DNA from 3 places in the Kitasatospora sp. NPDC087315 genome. Region 2 is predicted to be linked to each of the others. Evidence: riboswitches for the same ligand, from Rfam matches in the RefSeq annotation. Region 2 holds a riboswitch; each other region holds the start of a gene.
What was found. A riboswitch is a leader RNA that binds a small molecule or an ion and turns the genes downstream of it on or off. The one in region 2 is predicted to bind cobalamin.
Positions count from the first base shown of each region.

Region 1: another riboswitch for cobalamin. It lies ahead of ACIO5D_RS28445 (cobalamin biosynthesis protein); the one in region 2 lies ahead of ACIO5D_RS14320 (ribonucleoside-diphosphate reductase subunit alpha).
Region 3: another riboswitch for cobalamin. It lies ahead of ACIO5D_RS02325 (peptidase); the one in region 2 lies ahead of ACIO5D_RS14320 (ribonucleoside-diphosphate reductase subunit alpha).

Region 1 covers NZ_JBIUYD010000022.1:76,613-82,242, reverse strand. The annotation lists gene ACIO5D_RS28455 (putative cobaltochelatase) at 1-1,805, opposite strand, end outside; gene ACIO5D_RS28450 (cobyric acid synthase) at 1,802-3,346, opposite strand; gene ACIO5D_RS28445 (cobalamin biosynthesis protein) at 3,343-4,332, opposite strand; cobalamin riboswitch at 4,431-4,595, opposite strand; gene ACIO5D_RS28440 (alpha/beta hydrolase family protein) at 4,876-5,630, shown strand, end outside.
Region 2 covers NZ_JBIUYD010000008.1:269,697-275,326, forward strand. The annotation lists gene ACIO5D_RS14320 (ribonucleoside-diphosphate reductase subunit alpha) at 1-2,224, opposite strand, end outside; cobalamin riboswitch at 2,412-2,543, opposite strand; gene ACIO5D_RS14325 (hypothetical protein) at 3,024-3,830, shown strand; gene ACIO5D_RS14330 (glycosyltransferase family 2 protein) at 4,068-5,588, shown strand; gene ACIO5D_RS14335 (glycoside hydrolase family 26 protein) at 5,585-5,630, shown strand, end outside.
Region 3 covers NZ_JBIUYD010000001.1:536,067-541,696, reverse strand. The annotation lists gene ACIO5D_RS02340 (SDR family NAD(P)-dependent oxidoreductase) at 1-531, opposite strand, end outside; gene ACIO5D_RS02335 (nuclear transport factor 2 family protein) at 561-1,073, shown strand; gene ACIO5D_RS02330 (flagellar hook-length control protein FliK) at 1,146-1,631, opposite strand; gene ACIO5D_RS02325 (peptidase) at 1,669-2,748, opposite strand; cobalamin riboswitch at 2,851-2,990, opposite strand; gene mmsB (3-hydroxyisobutyrate dehydrogenase) at 3,088-3,978, opposite strand; gene ACIO5D_RS02315 (enoyl-CoA hydratase/isomerase family protein) at 3,981-5,057, opposite strand; gene ACIO5D_RS02310 (acyl-CoA dehydrogenase family protein) at 5,057-5,630, opposite strand, start outside.

The DNA.
Region 1 (5,630 bases), on a different contig from region 2:
TGCGCGCGTAGCAGCCCGGCCGCCAGCGGGGTGCGTCCGCCGGTGGGCAGCGACTCCAGCCGGGCGGCGCCGACCTCGACCGAGGAGGTGGGGGGCAGCGCCAGCTCGGCGGACGCGCCCCGGAAGGTGATCATGCCGATCTTGTCGCGCCGCTGGTAGGCGTCCATCAGCAGCGAGAGCACGGCGCCCTTGACGGCGGTCATCCGCTGCCGGGCCGCCATCGAGCCGGAGGCGTCCACCAGGAACAGCACCAGGTTGGACTCCCGGCCCTGGCGGACCTGTTCGCGGAAGTCGTCCTTGTGCAGAACCAGCGCGCGGGACGCCCGCCCGCGCGCCGCCTGGTGCGGCGCGGCGGCCTGCAGGGTGGCGCTCAGGTGCAGCCGGGCCAGCCGCCCCTGCGGGCGCCGGGCGCGGATGGTGTGGCCGCCGTCGGTCTCGGCGGGGGAGCGGCGGCCCTGGGCCCCGCGCCCGGTGCCGTCCACCTTGAACAGCCTGGTCCGGTACGGCTCCCCGGCGGCCACCGGCGCGGACTCGCGCGCGGGGGCGGGGTGCTGTGCGGGCACGGGCGCCTGCTCGGGCGTCTGCTCCGGGGCCGGTCCGGGTTCGGGGGCGGGGGCCTCGGCGCCGGGTGCGTCCGGGCCGGTCGGCCCGGTCGGCTCGGGTGCGCCGCCACCGCCGTCGGGGCCGCCCCCGTCCGGACCGCCGTCCGGGTCGGGTCCGTCGCCCTCGGGGCCGCCCTCGGGCCCGTCCTCCGGCTGCGGTTCGGGCTGCGACGCGGGCTCGGGCTCCGGGTCGGCGTGTTCCTCCAGGGTCCGGTCGAGCTGCTCCTCGTCCAGGCCGGGCGCGTCGAACGGGTTGCGCCGGCGGCGGTGCGGCAGGGCCAGCCGGGCGGCCTTGCGGACGTCCTCCTCCAGCACCTCCGTCCGGCCCGCCCAGGCGGCCAGCGCGACGGCGGTACGGGCCATCACGATGTCCGCCCGCAGCCCGTCCACCTCGAACGCCGCGCAGACGGCGGTGATCTGACGCAGCGCCACATCGGCCAGTTCGACCTTGGGCAGCAAATCCCGTGCGGTGGTGATCCGTTCGGCGAGCGCCCGCTCGTCCTCGGCGAACCGGGCGGCGAACCCGGCCGGGTCGGCGTCGTACGCCAGGCGGCGGCGGACCACCTCGGCGCGCTCCGCCGGGTCGCGGGTGGCGGCGATCTCCACGGTCAGGCCGAACCGGTCGAGCAGCTGCGGGCGCAGCTCGCCCTCCTCCGGGTTCATCGTGCCGACCAGCAGGAACCGGGCCGCGTGCCGCACCGAGACGCCCTCGCGCTCCACGTAGGAGCGGCCCATCGCGGCGGCGTCCAGCAGCAGGTCCACCACGTGGTCCTGGAGCAGGTTGACCTCGTCGATGTAGAGCACGCCCCGGTGCGCCCGCGCCAGCAGCCCCGGCTCGTACGCCTTGACGCCCTCGGCGAGCGCCCGTTCGAGGTCCAGCGAGCCGACGATCCGGTCCTCGGAGACGCCGACCGGCAGCTCGACCAGCTGGGCCGGACGGCCGGAGGCCGTGGCGCCGGCGTGCGCGCCGTCCGGGCACTGCGGGTCGGGCGCGGCCGGGTCGCAGGCGAAGCGGCAGCCGTCGACGGTGGCGATGGACGGCAGCAGGCCGGCCAGCGCGCGCACCATGGTCGACTTGGCGGTGCCCTTCTCGCCGCGCACCAGCACGCCGCCGACGGCCGGGGAGACCGCGTTGAGCAGCAGTCCGAGCCGCAGGTCGGCCATACCGACGATCGCGGTGAAGGGGTAGCGGACGTCACTCATGCCTTGTCGGCCTCCTCAGGCGCTCCGGGCGGCAGGAACGGCAGCGACCCCGCGGCCGGCACCCCGCCCTCGATCAGCTTCCACAGCGCGTCGGTGTCCGCGTGCTCCTCGATCAGGTCCCCCAGCCGGTCCAGCCGGGCCTCGCGCGCCGCGGCGAACGAGGTGTCCGGCGCGGGAACGAACGCCCGGCCGGCCAACTCGGCGGTCTCGCGCAGCAGTTCGCGACGGAACCCGTCGTTCTCCAGTGCGCCGTGCCAGGTCGTGCCCCAGACCGCGCCCACCCGGCAGCCGTCCAGAGCGCGGCCCCGGCCGTCGGAGAAGAAGGGGTCTCCCCCCTCGACGGCCACCACACCGTGATGGATCTCGTACCCCTCGACCCGCTGCCCGTACGCCTCGCCGACCGGACGGCCGAGCACCTTCGCGGCCCCGAACCGGACACGCGTCGGCAGCAGCCCGAGCCCGGCCACCTCGCCGGCCCCGGACTCGACCTCGTCCACGATGCCGCGCGCCAGCATCTGGTAGCCGCCGCAGACACCGAGAACCGGCCGCCCGGCGGCGGCCCGTGCCTTCAGGGCCGGCTCCAGACCACGTTCGCGCAGCCAGGCCAGGTCGGCGACGGTGGCCCGGGTGCCGGGCAGGATCACCAGGTCGGCGTCGGCCAGCTCCTCGGGCCGGGTGGCCCAGCGGACCAGCACCCCGGGCTCCTGCGCCAGCGCGTCCACGTCGGTGAAGTTGGACAGCCTCGGGAAGCGCACCACGGCCACCCGCAGCACGTCCGCGCCGACCGGCCCGCGGCCCTCGGCGCGGTCCACCACGGTGGACAGGTCCAGCGAGTCCTCGGCGTCCAGCCAGAGCCCGGGCAGCATCGGCAGGGTGCCGAGCACCGGGCGGCCGGTCAGCCGGTCCAGCATCTCCAGCCCGGGCGCCAGCAGCCGGGCGTCGCCCCGGAACTTGTTGACGAACCAGCCCGTCACATGGCGCTGGTCCTCGGCGGACAGCAGCGCCAGCGTCCCGTACATGGCGGCGAACACCCCGCCGCGGTCGATGTCCCCGACCACCACCACCGGCAGCCCGGCGGCGGTGGCCAGACCCATGTTGGCGATGTCCCGGTCGCGCAGATTGATCTCGGCGGGCGACCCGGCCCCCTCGCAGACCACCACGTCGTAGCGGCTGCGCAGGTCCGCCAGGCACTCCAGGGCCCGCTCCAGCAGCACCGGCTTGCGCTCGCGGTAGTCCAGCGCGCCCACCTCGGCGACCGGGCGGCCGAGCAGCACGACCTGGCTGCGGCCGTCCGCGCCTGGCTTGAGCAGCACCGGGTTCATCGCCGCCTCGGGCTCCACCCGGGCCGCCTGCGCCTGCATCGCCTGGGCGCGGCCGATCTCGGCGCCGCCGGCGGTGACGAAGGAGTTCAGCGACATGTTCTGCGCCTTGAACGGCGCCACCCGGACACCCTGCCGGGCCAGCCAGCGGCAGATGCCCGCGGTGACCACGGTCTTGCCGGCGTCCGAGGTCGTCCCGGCGACCAGCAGTGCGTTGCTCATGCGCTCCTCCTCTTCTTCCGTCCCAGGACGGTCCGGCTTCCTGTGGCGGCCCGGACCGCCGCGTGCCCGGCGACGGCGGTGCCCAGGGCCAGCAGGCCCACCCGGCGGGAGAGCCGGCAGGCCCGCTCGATGTCCTCCACCGTCACCGGCCGCAGCTCGCCGCCCAGCACCGGCCGGTGCTCCACCCGTTCCCCGTACGCGAGGGTGCCGCCCAGCCGCACGCCGACCGCGCCCGCGAACGCGGACTCGGCCTGGCCCGCGTTGGGGCTCGGGTGCGCGGAGCCGTCCCGGCGCCAGATCCGCCAGGCCGTCCGGGGTTCGGGCGCGGCGGCCACGGTGAGCAGCGCGGTCAGCCGGGCGCCCGGCCAGCCCGCCACGTCGTCCAGCCGGGCCGAGGCCCAGCCGAACCGGGCGTAGCGCGGCGAGCGGTGGCCGACCATCGCGTCCAGCGTGTTGACGGCGCGGAACGCCAGTAGCCCGGGCGTGCCCGCGAGCGCGCCCCAGACCAGGGCGTTCACCACGGCGTCGGCGGTGTTCTCGGCGACCGACTCGACCACCGCGCGGGCGATCTGCTGCTCGTCCAGCGCGCTCGGGTCGCGCCCGCACAGATGCGGCAGCCGTTCCCGGGCCGCCGTCAGATCGCCCGCGGCGAGCGAGCGGCCGATGGTCCTGGCCTCCCGGGTGAGCGAGGTGCCGCCGAGCACCGTCCAGGTCGCGGCGGCGGTCAGCGCGGCGCGGCCGAGCGGCCGCCGGCCCAGGGCGCGTTCGGCGGCCACCGCCCCGGCCGCGACGGTGCCCACGCAGAGCGCGGTGTAGGCGGTGCCGGCGGCGCGGTCGTCGCGCCAGAGCGTCTTCTCCAGCCGGCCCGCCGCGCTGCCGAAGGCGGCCACCGGGTGGCCGCGCCGGGGATCGGCGAAGCGGGCGTCGGCGAGATGTCCCGCGACGGCGCCCAGCGCGAAGGCGGCCGCGCGGGTCAGCGGGCGCACGGCGAAGGGCGGCAGAGGGGGCGGGCGGTCGGGGCAGCCTGCATCGCGTGCGTGTCCTCACTCAGGGTCCGCGCCCTGGATCGACGTACCGGCGGCGAGAGTCTCCTGGCTTCCGGGTCCGACACACCCCCGGAGCCTCCAGCGGCTTCTGACGGCCCGCCGATGGGCCCCTCCTGCCTGTTGGCGGGCAAGGAGGGAATTGATCCGAGCGTGCTCCCCGGTGACAGTGGCGGGACCGCGCCGGACTCGCACCGGCTTCCTCTGCATGCCTCCGTTTGGCTGAAGGATCCCATCACGCGGCCGAACCGGGAGTCAACCAAGGTCACGGAGGGGTTGGTCACACGGCCCGCCCGCGCGCCGCCTCCGCGGGTCGGTGTCGCGGGGGTGCGGAGGGGGCGCGATCGCCCGGCCGCAGGTGGAGGCCGCGGCCCCCGCTGTCCCGTCCGGCGTGACACCCGGTCGGCCCATGCCCGGTGGCCCCGGTCCGGTCCCGCGAGTGGACTGGTGGGTGCCCAGTCCGCGATCAACAGAGCGGGGAGCGATATGCGTTGGGGAACCGCGGCCGCCGTGGCGGCCGCCGCCGTCGGCACCGGGGCCGCCGTACTGCTGGCCGGGCGCAGGGCCGTCCAGCGGATGCTCCACCCGGCGGCCGTTTCCCGGCCGCAGGCGGGCCCCGTCACGGTGCGGAGCCTGGCCGTCGGGCGGGCCACCTTCACCCGCAGCCCGGAGAGCACCCGCCCCGGCCGCTGGGCCGTCGAGTGGGACGAGGGCGGCCACGCGGTGGTCGACGAGATCCTGCACGCCGACGAACAGGGCGTCACCCGCCGACTGGTCCGCGCCGACCGGGGCGCCCTTACGCCCGGCACCGAGGTCCGCTTCACCCCCCGGGTCCACCTCGGCGACCCGACCGGCGCGCTCGGCCTGCCCTACGCCGAGACCGCCGCCGAGGGCGAGCTGGGCGCCCTGCCCGCCTGGCGGCTCGACGGCAAACGCGGCACCTGGGTGATCCTGGTGCACGGCCCGGGCGCCGACCGGCAGCAGACGCTCCCGGTGCTGCCCGTGCTGCACCGTCTCGGTCTGCCCGCCCTCGCCGTCACCTACCGGGGAGACCGGGGCGCGCCGGCCGCGCCGGACGGCCTCGACGACTTCGGCGAGACCGAGTGGCGGGACGTCGAGGCGGCAGTGCGGCTGGCCCTGGACAGCGGCGCCGGCCGGGTCGTGCTGCACGGCTGGTCGCTCGGCGCCACGATGGTGCTGCAGACCGCCGCCCGGTCCGCCTGGGCCTCGGCGATCAGCGG
Region 2 (5,630 bases):
CCTTCCAGGCGTACGCGTACATCGAGCTGAGCTTGCCGATGGTGGGCGCGGCCATGAAGAGGTTCAGCGACTGGCTCTGGTCGATGTACGGCATCCGGGCGGCGGCCAGGTCGATCAGCGCGCGCTGGGGCAGCTCCCAGGCCGTGCGGTAGAGCGAGCGGACCTCGGCGGGCAGCCAGTTGAGGTCCTGGACGGAGCCGTTGGCGTCGCGCAGCGCGTCCCGGGTCTGCTGGTCCCAGACGCCGAGCTCCTTCAGCTCGCGCACCAGGTACGGGTTGACCTGGAGGAACTCGCCGGAGAGGGTCTCGCGCTTGAACAGGTTGGAGACCTGCGGCTCGATGCACTCGTAGACGCCGGCGATCGAGGCGATGGTCGCGGTCGGCGCGATGGCCAGCAGCAGCGAGTTGCGCAGGCCGGTCTCGGCGAGCCTGGTCCGCAGGGCGGCCCAGCGGTCGGCCCACTCCGGAGCGGCGCTCGGGAAGTGGTCGATGTGCAGCTCGCCGCGGGCGGCCCGGGTCTCGCCGTACGCCTCGTGGCGGCCCAGCTGCTCGGCCAGCTCGCTGGAGCGCTCGTACGCGGTGAGCATGATGCGCTCGGCGATGAGGGTGGAGAGCCGCTTCGCCTCGGCGGAGTCGAAGTCGATCCGCAGCTGGAAGAAGACGTCCTGCAGGCCCATCACGCCGAGGCCCACCGGGCGCCAGCGGGAGTTGGAGGCACCGGCCTCGGGGGTCGGGTAGAAGTTGATGTCCACCACGCGGTCGAGGAAGGTGACGGCGGTGCGGACGGTGGCGTCCAGGCGGTCCCAGTCCAGCGCGTTCAGCAGGTCGTCGGCGGTGGCGCCGGCGGCGACGTGGGCGCCGAGGTTGACCGAGCCGAGGTTGCAGACGGCGGTCTCGGAGTCGTCCGTGACCTCCAGGATCTCGGTGCAGAGGTTGGAGCTGTGCACCGTGCGGCCGGGCAGCGCGGTCTGGTTGGCGGCGCGGTTGGAGGCGTCCTTGAAGGTCATCCAGCCGTTGCCGGTCTGCGCCAGGGTGCGCATCATCCGGGCGTACAGGGTCTGCGCGGGGATGGTGCGGACGGCCTTGCCGGACTGCTCGGCCTTCAGGTACGCCTCGTCGAACTCGGCGCCCCAGAGGTCGACCAGCTCGGGCACGTCGGCGGGGGAGAACAGCGACCAGTCGGCGTTGGCGTTGACCCGGCGCATGAACTCGTCCGGGATCCAGTGCGCCAGGTTGAGGTTGTGCGTGCGGCGCGCCTCCTCACCGGTGTTGTCGCGCAGCTCCAGGAACTCCTCGATGTCCGCGTGCCAGGTCTCCAGGTAGACGCAGGCCGCGCCCTTGCGGCGGCCGCCCTGGTTGACGGCGGCGACCGAGGAGTCGAGGGTGCGCAGGAACGGGACGATGCCGTTGGACTTGCCGTTGGTGCCGCGGATCAGGCTGCCGCGCGAGCGGATCCGCGAGTAGGACAGGCCGATGCCGCCGGCGTGCTTGGAGAGACGGGCGATCTGGGCGTACCGGGAGTAGATCGAGTCCAGGTTGTCCAGCGGGGAGTCGAGCAGGTAGCAGCTCGACATCTGCGGGTGCCGGGTGCCGGAGTTGAACAGGGTCGGGGAGGAGGTCAGGTACTCCAGCCGGCTCATCAGGCCGTACAGCTCGGCCACCTCGCGCACCGACTGCTCGTTGTCGCCGACCGCCAGGCCGCTGGCGACGCGGAGCAGGAAGTGCTGCGGGGTCTCGACCACCTTGCGGGTGATCGGGTGGCGCAGCAGGTAGCGGGACTGCACGGTGCGCAGGCCGAAGTACTCGAAGCGGTCGTCGCCCCGCGGGTCGACGAGCGCGTCCAGGGTCGCGGCGTGCTTGGCGACGAAGGCGGCGGTGGTGTCGCCGATCAGGCCCTCGGCGTGGCCGACCGCGACCGAGGCGGAGAAGGAGACCGAGCCCTGGCTGACCGCCTCGTCGACGATCTCCAGCGCGAGCAGGCGCGCGGCCAGCTTCGAGTACTGCGGGTCCTCGGCGATCATCGACGCGGCGGCGTCCACGGCCAGCCCGCGCAGCTCGGCGAAGTCCGAGCCGGCGTGGCGGCCGCGCAGCGCGGCGGCGGCGACATGGCCGGGGTCCACCTGGGGGAGATCGGCGCTGCGGTCGGTCAGCAGCCGGAGCAGCGCACCGCCGGGGTCGGAGACCGTCGGGTCGACGGGGGCGAAGCTGGAACCCTGGGCGGGCAGGGTGGCTGAGGCAGCGGTGGTCAAGGCGCTCTCTCCTGGCGGCGATCGGCGTCGGTGCATCGGGGTGCCGGACCGTTCGGGGCAGGGGAGCACGGCGCGAACGCCCGGTGGCGTCGCGCGACAGTGTCATCCCCGGCCCGCCCGCGAGGCCCGGACGTGGTGCAGTGCTTCGGGGCCTCTGCGGGGAGGCCGGTGGCACGCCGCCGGCAGGTACTCGGACTCGCGGGCCCTGCTTCCAGAGGCCCGCACACCGCTGCGGGGCAGTCCCGGACTCGCACCGGGTTCCCCTGCGTCGACAGCAGGAGTGAGCATACATCTAGTGGTGTCCGCCCGATGCGACACCACATGTTGTGCAGCACCGCGTGTCGGGCCGGTGACCAGTGGTACGGGCGCGATGGCCGGGAGCCGTTCGGGGGCGGTGGGATTTGGGAACGGATTGATTACCGTCCGGGCTCGCGGTCAGGGCGATGCCCTACGATCTCGGCACATGAGCGAGGGAACGGGCGTACCGGCGGAGTGGACGCGTCAGCCCGGACAGCAGCCCGGACAACCGGGGCAGGGATCGCAGCCCGGGGCATCGGGACAGGTGTCGCAGCAGGGCCAGCAGTCGACCGGGCCGGTGCAGCCGGGCCCGACCGCACCCCGGCCGCCGCAAGCCGGCGGGTCGGTCCCTCCTCCGCCCGGCGGCTTCGGGCCTCCCGCCACGCCGTACGCGCAGCCGGGCGTGCCGCCGTACGGGCCGTCCGGCCCGGCGGCCTACCCGCCGCCCCAGCCCCAGCCCCAGCCCCAGCCCCAGCCGTTGCCGCAGCAGCCGCAGAACGCCGTCGGCCCGGCGCCGTACCAGCAGTGGCCGCAGAGCGCCCAGCCGGCCGTCGCCGAGCCGGACTGGAACGCGATGGCCACCCGGCACGAGAACGAGTCCCGCAAGCGCAAGCGGCTGTGGATCGGCGCGGCCGCGGTGGCCGCGGTCCTGGTCGGCGGTGTGGTCGCGGCCGGGGTGTGGATCAACGGCCACGGTGACAAGGGCGATCGCGGCGGTGGCGGCCCCACCGCCAGTGCGTCCCCCACCGGCATACCCACCGAGCGGGCGCTCGCGGTCATCTCCGACGCCGACACGGACAGGCTGCCGGTCGACGCCGCGACGCTGTTCCCGGACCAGACCCGGACCGTCGACGGCAAGGTGTGGACCCGCATGGTGACCGGTGCGACGGCGCCGTGCTCCAAGGCGACCACCGGCGGCCTCGGCCTCGCGCTCGGTGACGACACCTGCCGCTCGCTGGTCCGGGCGACGTACGTCAACGGCGACAGCGCGGTGACCGTCGGCGTCGCGGTCTTCGACAACAAGGCGGGTGCGGACCGTGCGTTCGGCCGCCACGCGGGTCTGATCCAGGGTCTGTCCGGCACCGGCGTCAACACGTTCTGTGTGACCGACAAGTCCGGCTGTACCGAGACGCACGCCGCCATCGGTCGGTTCGGCTACTTCACGGTGGCGGGCTCGCTCAAGCAGGTCCCGGACCAGAGCGACCAGGTCGCGACTGCGGCCGCGACCTCGCTGGCGGACCGCACCAAGCAGGTCCTGCTGGGTCGGGCCGAACACGCCGGCTGACCGCCAGGCCCGGGCCGGGAACGGCTCGTTGGAGGCCGGTAGTCGTCGTGCGAACGGACTTGAGGTGTCGGGTAGGATGCCGCCCCGGGGCGGCGGAGGGCCGGCCCTGGCGGCCCCGACGGGGAATCGGCGAGCAGGAGGTGCCGCGCGGTGAGCGCTGCCGTCAGTGCTACCAGCAGACGGCGCAAGGCGGGGGGAAGACGGCGGAGCGCGGGGGAGCGGGAGTCCGTTCCGTCGATGCTGCTGCCGGCTCCGCCCACTTCGCAGGAGAAGTACGGCTACACCATCAGGCATCAGTGGCTGCTGACGCTCTGTTCGGTGGTCAGCTTCGGCTGTCTGGTCGTCAGCCAGACCGAGTTGTACTCCGTCGGGTCCTGGTTCTGGCTCTGTGTGCCGTTCCTGTTCTTCACGGTCGTCTACTACCTGGTGTCGCTCCGGGTGAACAGCTTCACCCCCAACTTCGACCTCAAGGAGCACCGCCGGCTGGTCCGGCAGTGGAAGCCCGACGAGTACCCGGCGGTGGACGTCTTCCTGCCGGTCTGCGGCGAGCCGATCGAGGTGCTGCACAACACCTGGACCTACGTCCGGAAGCTGGCCGAGCACTACCCGGGCCTGGTCATGCCGTTCGTCATGGACGATGCGGCGAGCCCCGAGGTCGAGGCGATGGCCGCCGACTTCGGCTTCCGCTACGGCGTCCGGGAGAACCGCGGCTGGTTCAAGAAGGCCGGCAACCTGCACTACGGCTTCGGGCGTTCGGACGGCCGGTACATCCTGATCCTCGACGCCGACTTCGCTCCCCGCCACGACCTGCTGCACGAGGTCCTGCCCTATCTGGAGCGGAACCCGAGCCTGGGCATCGTGCAGTCGCCCCAGTTCTTCCGGGTGCTCGACTCGCAGAACTGGATCGAGCGCGGGGCCGGCGCGATTCAGGAGCTCTTCTACCGCTCGGTCCAGGTCGCCCGGCAGCGCAACGACGGCGCGATCTGCGTCGGCAGCTGCGCGGTCTACCGGCGGGCGGCGCTGGACGACAACGGCGGCACCACGCTGATCGCCCACTCCGAGGACGTCCACACCGGCTTCGACCTGCGGGCCCTCGGCTGGGACCTGCAGTACATCCCGGTGGCGCTCTCCACCGGGGTCTGCCCGGATACCGCGGGCGCCTTCCAGAACCAGCAGTACCGCTGGTGCATGGGTTCGATGTCGCTGCTGACCAGCCGTAAGTTCTGGCGCACCAAGCTCGACTTCACCACCCGGCTCTGCTACGTGTCCGGATTCCTGTACTACATCCATACCGCGCTGCTGACCTTTGCGCTGCCGATGCTGCCGATCATGCTGCTGCTCTGGCGGCCGGACCTGCTGGAGGTCGAACACCTCACACTGGTCATCCCGAGCCTGGTGTACGCCACCGTGATCTTCCCGCTCTGGCACCGGGCGCCGTACCGCCTGGAGGCCTGGGCGGGCCGGATGATGTACGGCTGGGCGCACTTCTTCGCCATCTGGGACCTGCTGCGCGGCCGTCAGCTCGGCTGGCAGCCGACCGGCTCCAACGGCGCCAAGAAGAACCGCCAGCGCCGCTTCTGGGTGGGCGTCATCGTCTGGGGCGCGGGCTCCGCGCTGGTCTGGGTGGTCGCGGCGGTCTACCGGATGTTCACCCTGTACCCGCTCGACTTCGCCCTGGTGCTCTCCTCGGGTCTGTTCTACGCGGTGACCGTCGGCCGGATCCTCATTCAGCCCCGATCCCAGGACGTAACGGCATGACCTTCCGTACCACCGCCGGTCCGGGCCGCCGGACCGGCGCCG
Region 3 (5,630 bases), on a different contig from region 2:
CGGGCCCAGCTCCTGGGCGAGGTACCGGGCGAACTGCGCCAGTGCGGCCTTGGCCGTGCCCAGTGCGATCATGCCCTCCCGGGGCTGGCGGCTGAGGACGGTGCCGAGATAGACGATGCGTCCCCAGCCCTGTTCGGTCATGGCGGGCAGGACGGCCTTGGTGACCGCGAACGCCGCACGCAGCTCGTCGTCGAGCTTGCCGCCCAGCTCTTCCCACGTCATGTCCTGGAACGGCTTGACCACATACGGGGTGAGCGCGTTGTGCACGAGCACGTCGGTGCCGCCCCATGCCGCCCGGACCTGCTCGATCATGCTCTCGACCGCCGCTGCCTCGCGCACGTCGGCCTGCACGGCCATGGCCTGGCCGCCCGCGGCCTCGATGCCGGCCACGACCTTCCCGGCTGCCGTGCCGCTGTGCAGGTAGTTGACCACCACGCGCATCCCTCGTGCGGCCAGAAGGCGCGCGGTGGCCGCACCGATTCCGCTGCCGGCCCCTGTCACCAATGCCACCCTGCCGGTCGCCCCGGTCATGGGACCACTCCCTGTCTGTCATTGTCATCGTGGGCCGCCGGGATGACCGTCCGGAAACCATGCTCGGCGGCGGGACCGCCGCCGGGGTTACGGTGGTCGGCAAGAGGCCGGCACACCGGATGTGCGCCTCGTCCGACACCGCTGTGATCGGAGGGAACACGATGGGGCACCAGGAGACCCGAGCGGCGCTGGATCGGCACTGGGCAGCGTCCGCCGCGGGGGACCAGGACACCGAGCACGAGATCTACCACGACGACGTCATCGTTGATTATCCCCAGTCGGGTGAGCGCATCCACGGCCGCCACAACCTGCAGGCGCTGCGCTCACACCACCCGGCCAGGCTCGGCTTCACCATCCGCCGGATTCTCGGCAGCGGGGACCTCTGGATCACCGAATACGTGCTCGACTACGACGGAAAACCGGTACCCACCGTCAGCGTGATGGAATTCCGCGATGGAAAGGTCGCCCGCGAGACCCAGTATTTCGCGGATCCGTTCGCTCCGCCCGCCTGGCGTGCCCAATGGGTGGAGCCGGCGCCATGACGGGCCTCCTGGTGCTCCAGCCGGATTTCTCCGTTCCAGCCGGAGCACCGAGGCGGATCGGCCCGGTGGGGATCAGGGCGCGGTGATACCCGGCTGGGCACCGGCACCGAAGGACCAGCCCTCGACGTCCCCGGGGGCCGGGTCGTAGCTTCCGGCGCCCAGCGAGCTGTACGACCACGGGCCGCCGTGCTGGGCGTGCCAGTACGACCAGTAGGCGGTGCCGGTGGGGTTGGTGCAGGTGGCGGGGAGAGCGTTGATCTTGCAGACGAAGCCCGGGTAGCGCGGGTGGAAGGCGTACGGGAAGCCGGCGCCGGTCAGTGCGGCCAGGCCGCTGGCCGGGTCGCCGGGGGCGCAGCCGGTCTCGATTCCGCCGCCGAGCGCGGTGAAGTCGACGACGACGGTCACGCCGGTCGTACCGGTGCAGGCGGTGGCGCTCGCCCGCGGCGCCTGGGCGGCGGAGGCGCCGAGCAGGCCGGCGGTCAGGGCCGCGACGGCGGCGACCGAACCGACGGTGCGGCGGATCCGGCGGGCCGGGGCCGGGGCAGGGGTGCGGGTCATCGAAAGGCTCCTCACGGGATCGGCGGTTTCGGCGGTTTCAGCGGCCGGCCGGTGCCGGGCAGGCCAGGACCGGGGCTGCCGGGCGCGCGCCGTGGGCGGAGAGGGCGGCCAGCGGGGTGCCGGACAGACCCAGGACGGCCTGCGCGGTGGCCCGGGCTCCGTTGGCCTGGCTGAACCCGGACGCGTCGTACGCGACCGCGCCGCGGACGGCGGCGTCGGCGGCGCAGCCCTGCTGGAGCTTGACCAGGCTGCTCCAGCCCTTGAGACCCGCGCCGAGCCGTCCGGTGGACAGCAGGGCCTGGGTGGCCAGTCCGGTGGTGTTGGCGTTGGAGGTGGTCGCGCCGGCTGCGGCGAACCCCCCGTCGGTGTTCTGGTGGGCGGTCAGCCAGCCGAGTCCGGCGTTCGCCTTGGCGGTGCGGCCGGTGGCGGCAAGGGCCTGGACGGCGAGCGCGGTGGCGTCCGGGTCGCCCGCGCAGGTGGTCTGGCCGAAGGCGACGGGGAAGCCGCCGTCCGGGCACTGGCTGCCGGCGAGGAAGTCGACGGCGGCGGCCGGGGCGCCGTCCGGGGTGCGCTGGAGGGCGATCACCGCCAGGGACTGACCGAAGGCGTTGCTGTAGTCGCCCCACTGGGAGCGGTCGGAGAAGCGGCCGCTCGGGGTCTGGAGCGAGCGGAGCCGGGCCGGGAGGTCGACACCGCCGAAGCCGTGGACGTCCTCGCCGCGGACCTCGGCGGCGAGCAGCAGCTTGGCGGTCGCCCCGGCGTACGCCTCGGTGGTGCCGTCGCCGAGGTAGCCGCTGATGATCCCGGGCTGCGCGAGCCAGGCGGTGGCCTTCGCGGCGGCCTGGTCGGAGCTGTGGGAGGCGGCGAAGGCCAGCACGGCGTCGATGGTCAGCCCCTGGTCGGGGTAGGCGGTGCCGTCGAAGACGGTCTCGAAGTGGTCTCCGTCGACGAGTTGGCGGGCGAGCCAGCCGGCCGCGGCGGCGTCGGGACGGACGGTCGCCGAGACCGGGGCCGGAGCCGGGGCCGGGGCCGCCTGGGCGGCGGACGCCGGAAGCACGGCGGTCAGAACGAGCGCGGGTATCGCGAGCAGACCGAGGGAGCGGCGGAGCGTGGGCATGGGACGCCTTTCCGGGCCCGGGCGCACGGGGTCCCCGCCCGGCCGCCGGTGCGGAACCGGGCAGCCCTGGGAACTCCGGCCCGCAGACCACGACGGGAGGAGGGAACACACGCCTCCGCCGACGGGTCCTCGGGCTCGCCGCCGACAGCCGTCGGCGGCCTACCGTTGCGGGTCAGCGCCGGACTCGGACCGGACTTCCCCCAACGGCGGAGTCAGTACATGACGGCTCATCATGTCGGTCGTGCGGAGAAGGGGTCAAGGGCCGGCCACCCGCCGGCCCCGACCCCGACCCCGGCCTCACGGGTCAGAACACCTCCACCAGGACCGGCTCGTGGCCCGTCACTTCGCGCTCTCCCTGATGGTGTTGATGACCGCCGAGAAGTCCAGCCCGGCACCCTGGTCCGCGGCGAACCCGGCGTACAGCTCGGCCGCGTGGGAGCCCAGTTCCACCGGAACACCGGCGGCCTTCGCGGCGTCGGCGGCCAGGCCGAGGTCCTTGGCCATCAGCGCGGCGGCGAAGCCGGGCCGGTAGTCCCGGTTGGCGGGGCTGGCGGGCACCGGACCGGGCACTGGACAGTTGCTGGTGAGCGCCCAGCACTGGCCGGAGGCGGTCGAGACCACGTCGAACAGCGCCTGGTGGCTCAGGCCGAGGTGCTCGCCGAGGACGAAGGCCTCGCTGACGGCGATCATCGAGATCCCGAGGATCATGTTGTTGCAGATCTTCGCGGCCTGCCCGGCGCCGGACGGGCCGCAGTGCACGACCTTGCGGCCCATCGCCTCCAGGACCGGCAGGGCGGCGGCGAAGTCCGCCTCCGCCGCGCCGACCATGAAGGTGAGGCTCGCGGCGCTCGCACCGGTCACACCGCCGGAGACCGGCGCGTCCAGCGCCCGGTGGCCCGCCGCGAGGGCCGCCGCGTGCGCTTCGCGGGCGTCGGCCACGTCGATGGTCGAGCAGTCGACGAACAGGGTTCCGGGCTCGGCCGCGGCCAGCAGTCCGCCGTCCCGGTAGAGGTCGAGGACCTGGCGGCCCGCGGGCAGCATGGTGATCACCAGCTGCGCGTCGGCCACGGCGGCCGGCGCGGAGGCGGCGGCCGGCACGCCGGCCGCCTCGGCGCGGCGCAGGGCGTCGGGGTCGAGGTCGAAGCCGGTCACCCGGTGGCCGGCCCTGACGAGGTTCGCGGCCATCGGGCCGCCCATGTTGCCCAGTCCCACGAAGGCGATCGTGCGGATGGTCACCAGCGTTCCTCCCATGCGGTGGTGGTGCCGAGGCCCAGCTCCTGCGGGCCCAGCGGGGTGAAGAAGCGGTCCACGTCGTCCTCGGTCACGGCCTCCAGGGCCGGTGGCGACCAGCGTGGGGAGCGGTCCTTGTCGATCACCTGGGCCCGGACGCCCTCGACCAGGTCGGGCGAGCGCAGGGCCGCGCTGGAGACCCGGTACTCCTGGTCCAGGACCTGCTCCAGCGGGCCGAGCCGGCGGGCCCGGCGCAGCGAGCGCAGGGTCACCTTGAGGGCGGTGGGCGACTTGGCGGCGATCTGCTCGGCGGCCTCCTTCGCCGCGCCCTCCCCGCTGGCGCGCAGGCGGTCGAGGATCTCCTCGACCGTGTCGGCGGCGTAGCAGTGGTCGATCCAGTCGAGCTGTGCGGCGAGCGGGCCGGCGGGGACGGGAGCGGCGTGGCGGTGCACCGCGGCGGTGACCTCCTCCTCGGTGAGCGCGGCGAGGAACGACGGCAGCTTCGCGGCGGGGACGAGGAGGTCGGCCAGTCCGCACAGCAGCGCGTCGCCCGGTCCGGCGGTCGCGGCGGTGAGTGCGAGGTGGGTGCCGAGTTCGCCCGGGGCGAGGGCGAGCAGGTAGGTGCCGCCGACGTCGGGGACGAAGCCGATGCCGGTCTCGGGCATGGCGATCCTGGTGCGTTCGGTGACGACGCGGACACGGCCGTGGGCGGAGATTCCGACTCCGCCGCCCATCACGATGCCGTCCATCACGGCGATGTACGGCTTGGGGTAGCGGGCGATCCTGGCGTTGAGGCGGTACTCGTCGCGCCAGAAGCCGAGGGAGGCGGTGCCGCCGGCCCGGGCGTCCTCGTAGATGGCGCGGATGTCCCCGCCCGCGCAGAGGCCGCGCTCCCCCGCGCCGGTGATGACCACGGCCGCCACGGTCTCGTCCTGCTCCCAGCGGGCGAGGGCCTCGTCGATCCGGCGGACCATCGGGTGGGTCAGCGCGTTGAGTGCCTTCGGCCGGTTGAGGACGATCCGGCCGATCCGGCCCTCGCGTTCGAGGAGGACGTCCTCCTGTTCCGTCCCGGTGTTCATCAGGCGGCCCCGGTCAGGCCGCGGGCGACGATGACGCGCATGATCTCGTTGGTCCCTTCGAGGATCTGGTGCACCCGCAGGTCGCGGACGATCTTCTCGACGCCGTACTCGGCGAGGTAGCCGTAGCCGCCGTGCAGTTGGAGGGCGCGGTTGGCGACCTCGTAACCGGTGTCGGTGGCGAAGCGCTTGGCCATCGCGCACAGGTGGGGGGCCTGCGGGTCGCCGTCGTCCAGCGCGGTGGCGGCGCGCCAGAGCAGCGACCTGGCGGCCTCCAGCTCGGTCGCCATGTCGGCGAGCTGGAACTGCAGGGCCTGGGCGTGCAGGAGCCTGGCGCCGAACGCCTCCCGTTCGGCGAGGTACTTGGTGGCCCGTTCCAGTGCGTCCTGGGCCCCGCCGAGGGAGCAGGCGGCGATGCCGAGCCGGCCGCCGTCGAGGCCGTTCATGGCGATCCGGAAACCTCCGCCCTCCACCCCGAGCAGGCGGTCCGCGGGCAGCCGGACACCGTCCAGGACCACCTGGCGGGTGGGCTGGGCGTTCCAGCCCATCTTGCGCTCGTTGGGCCCGAACGAGAGT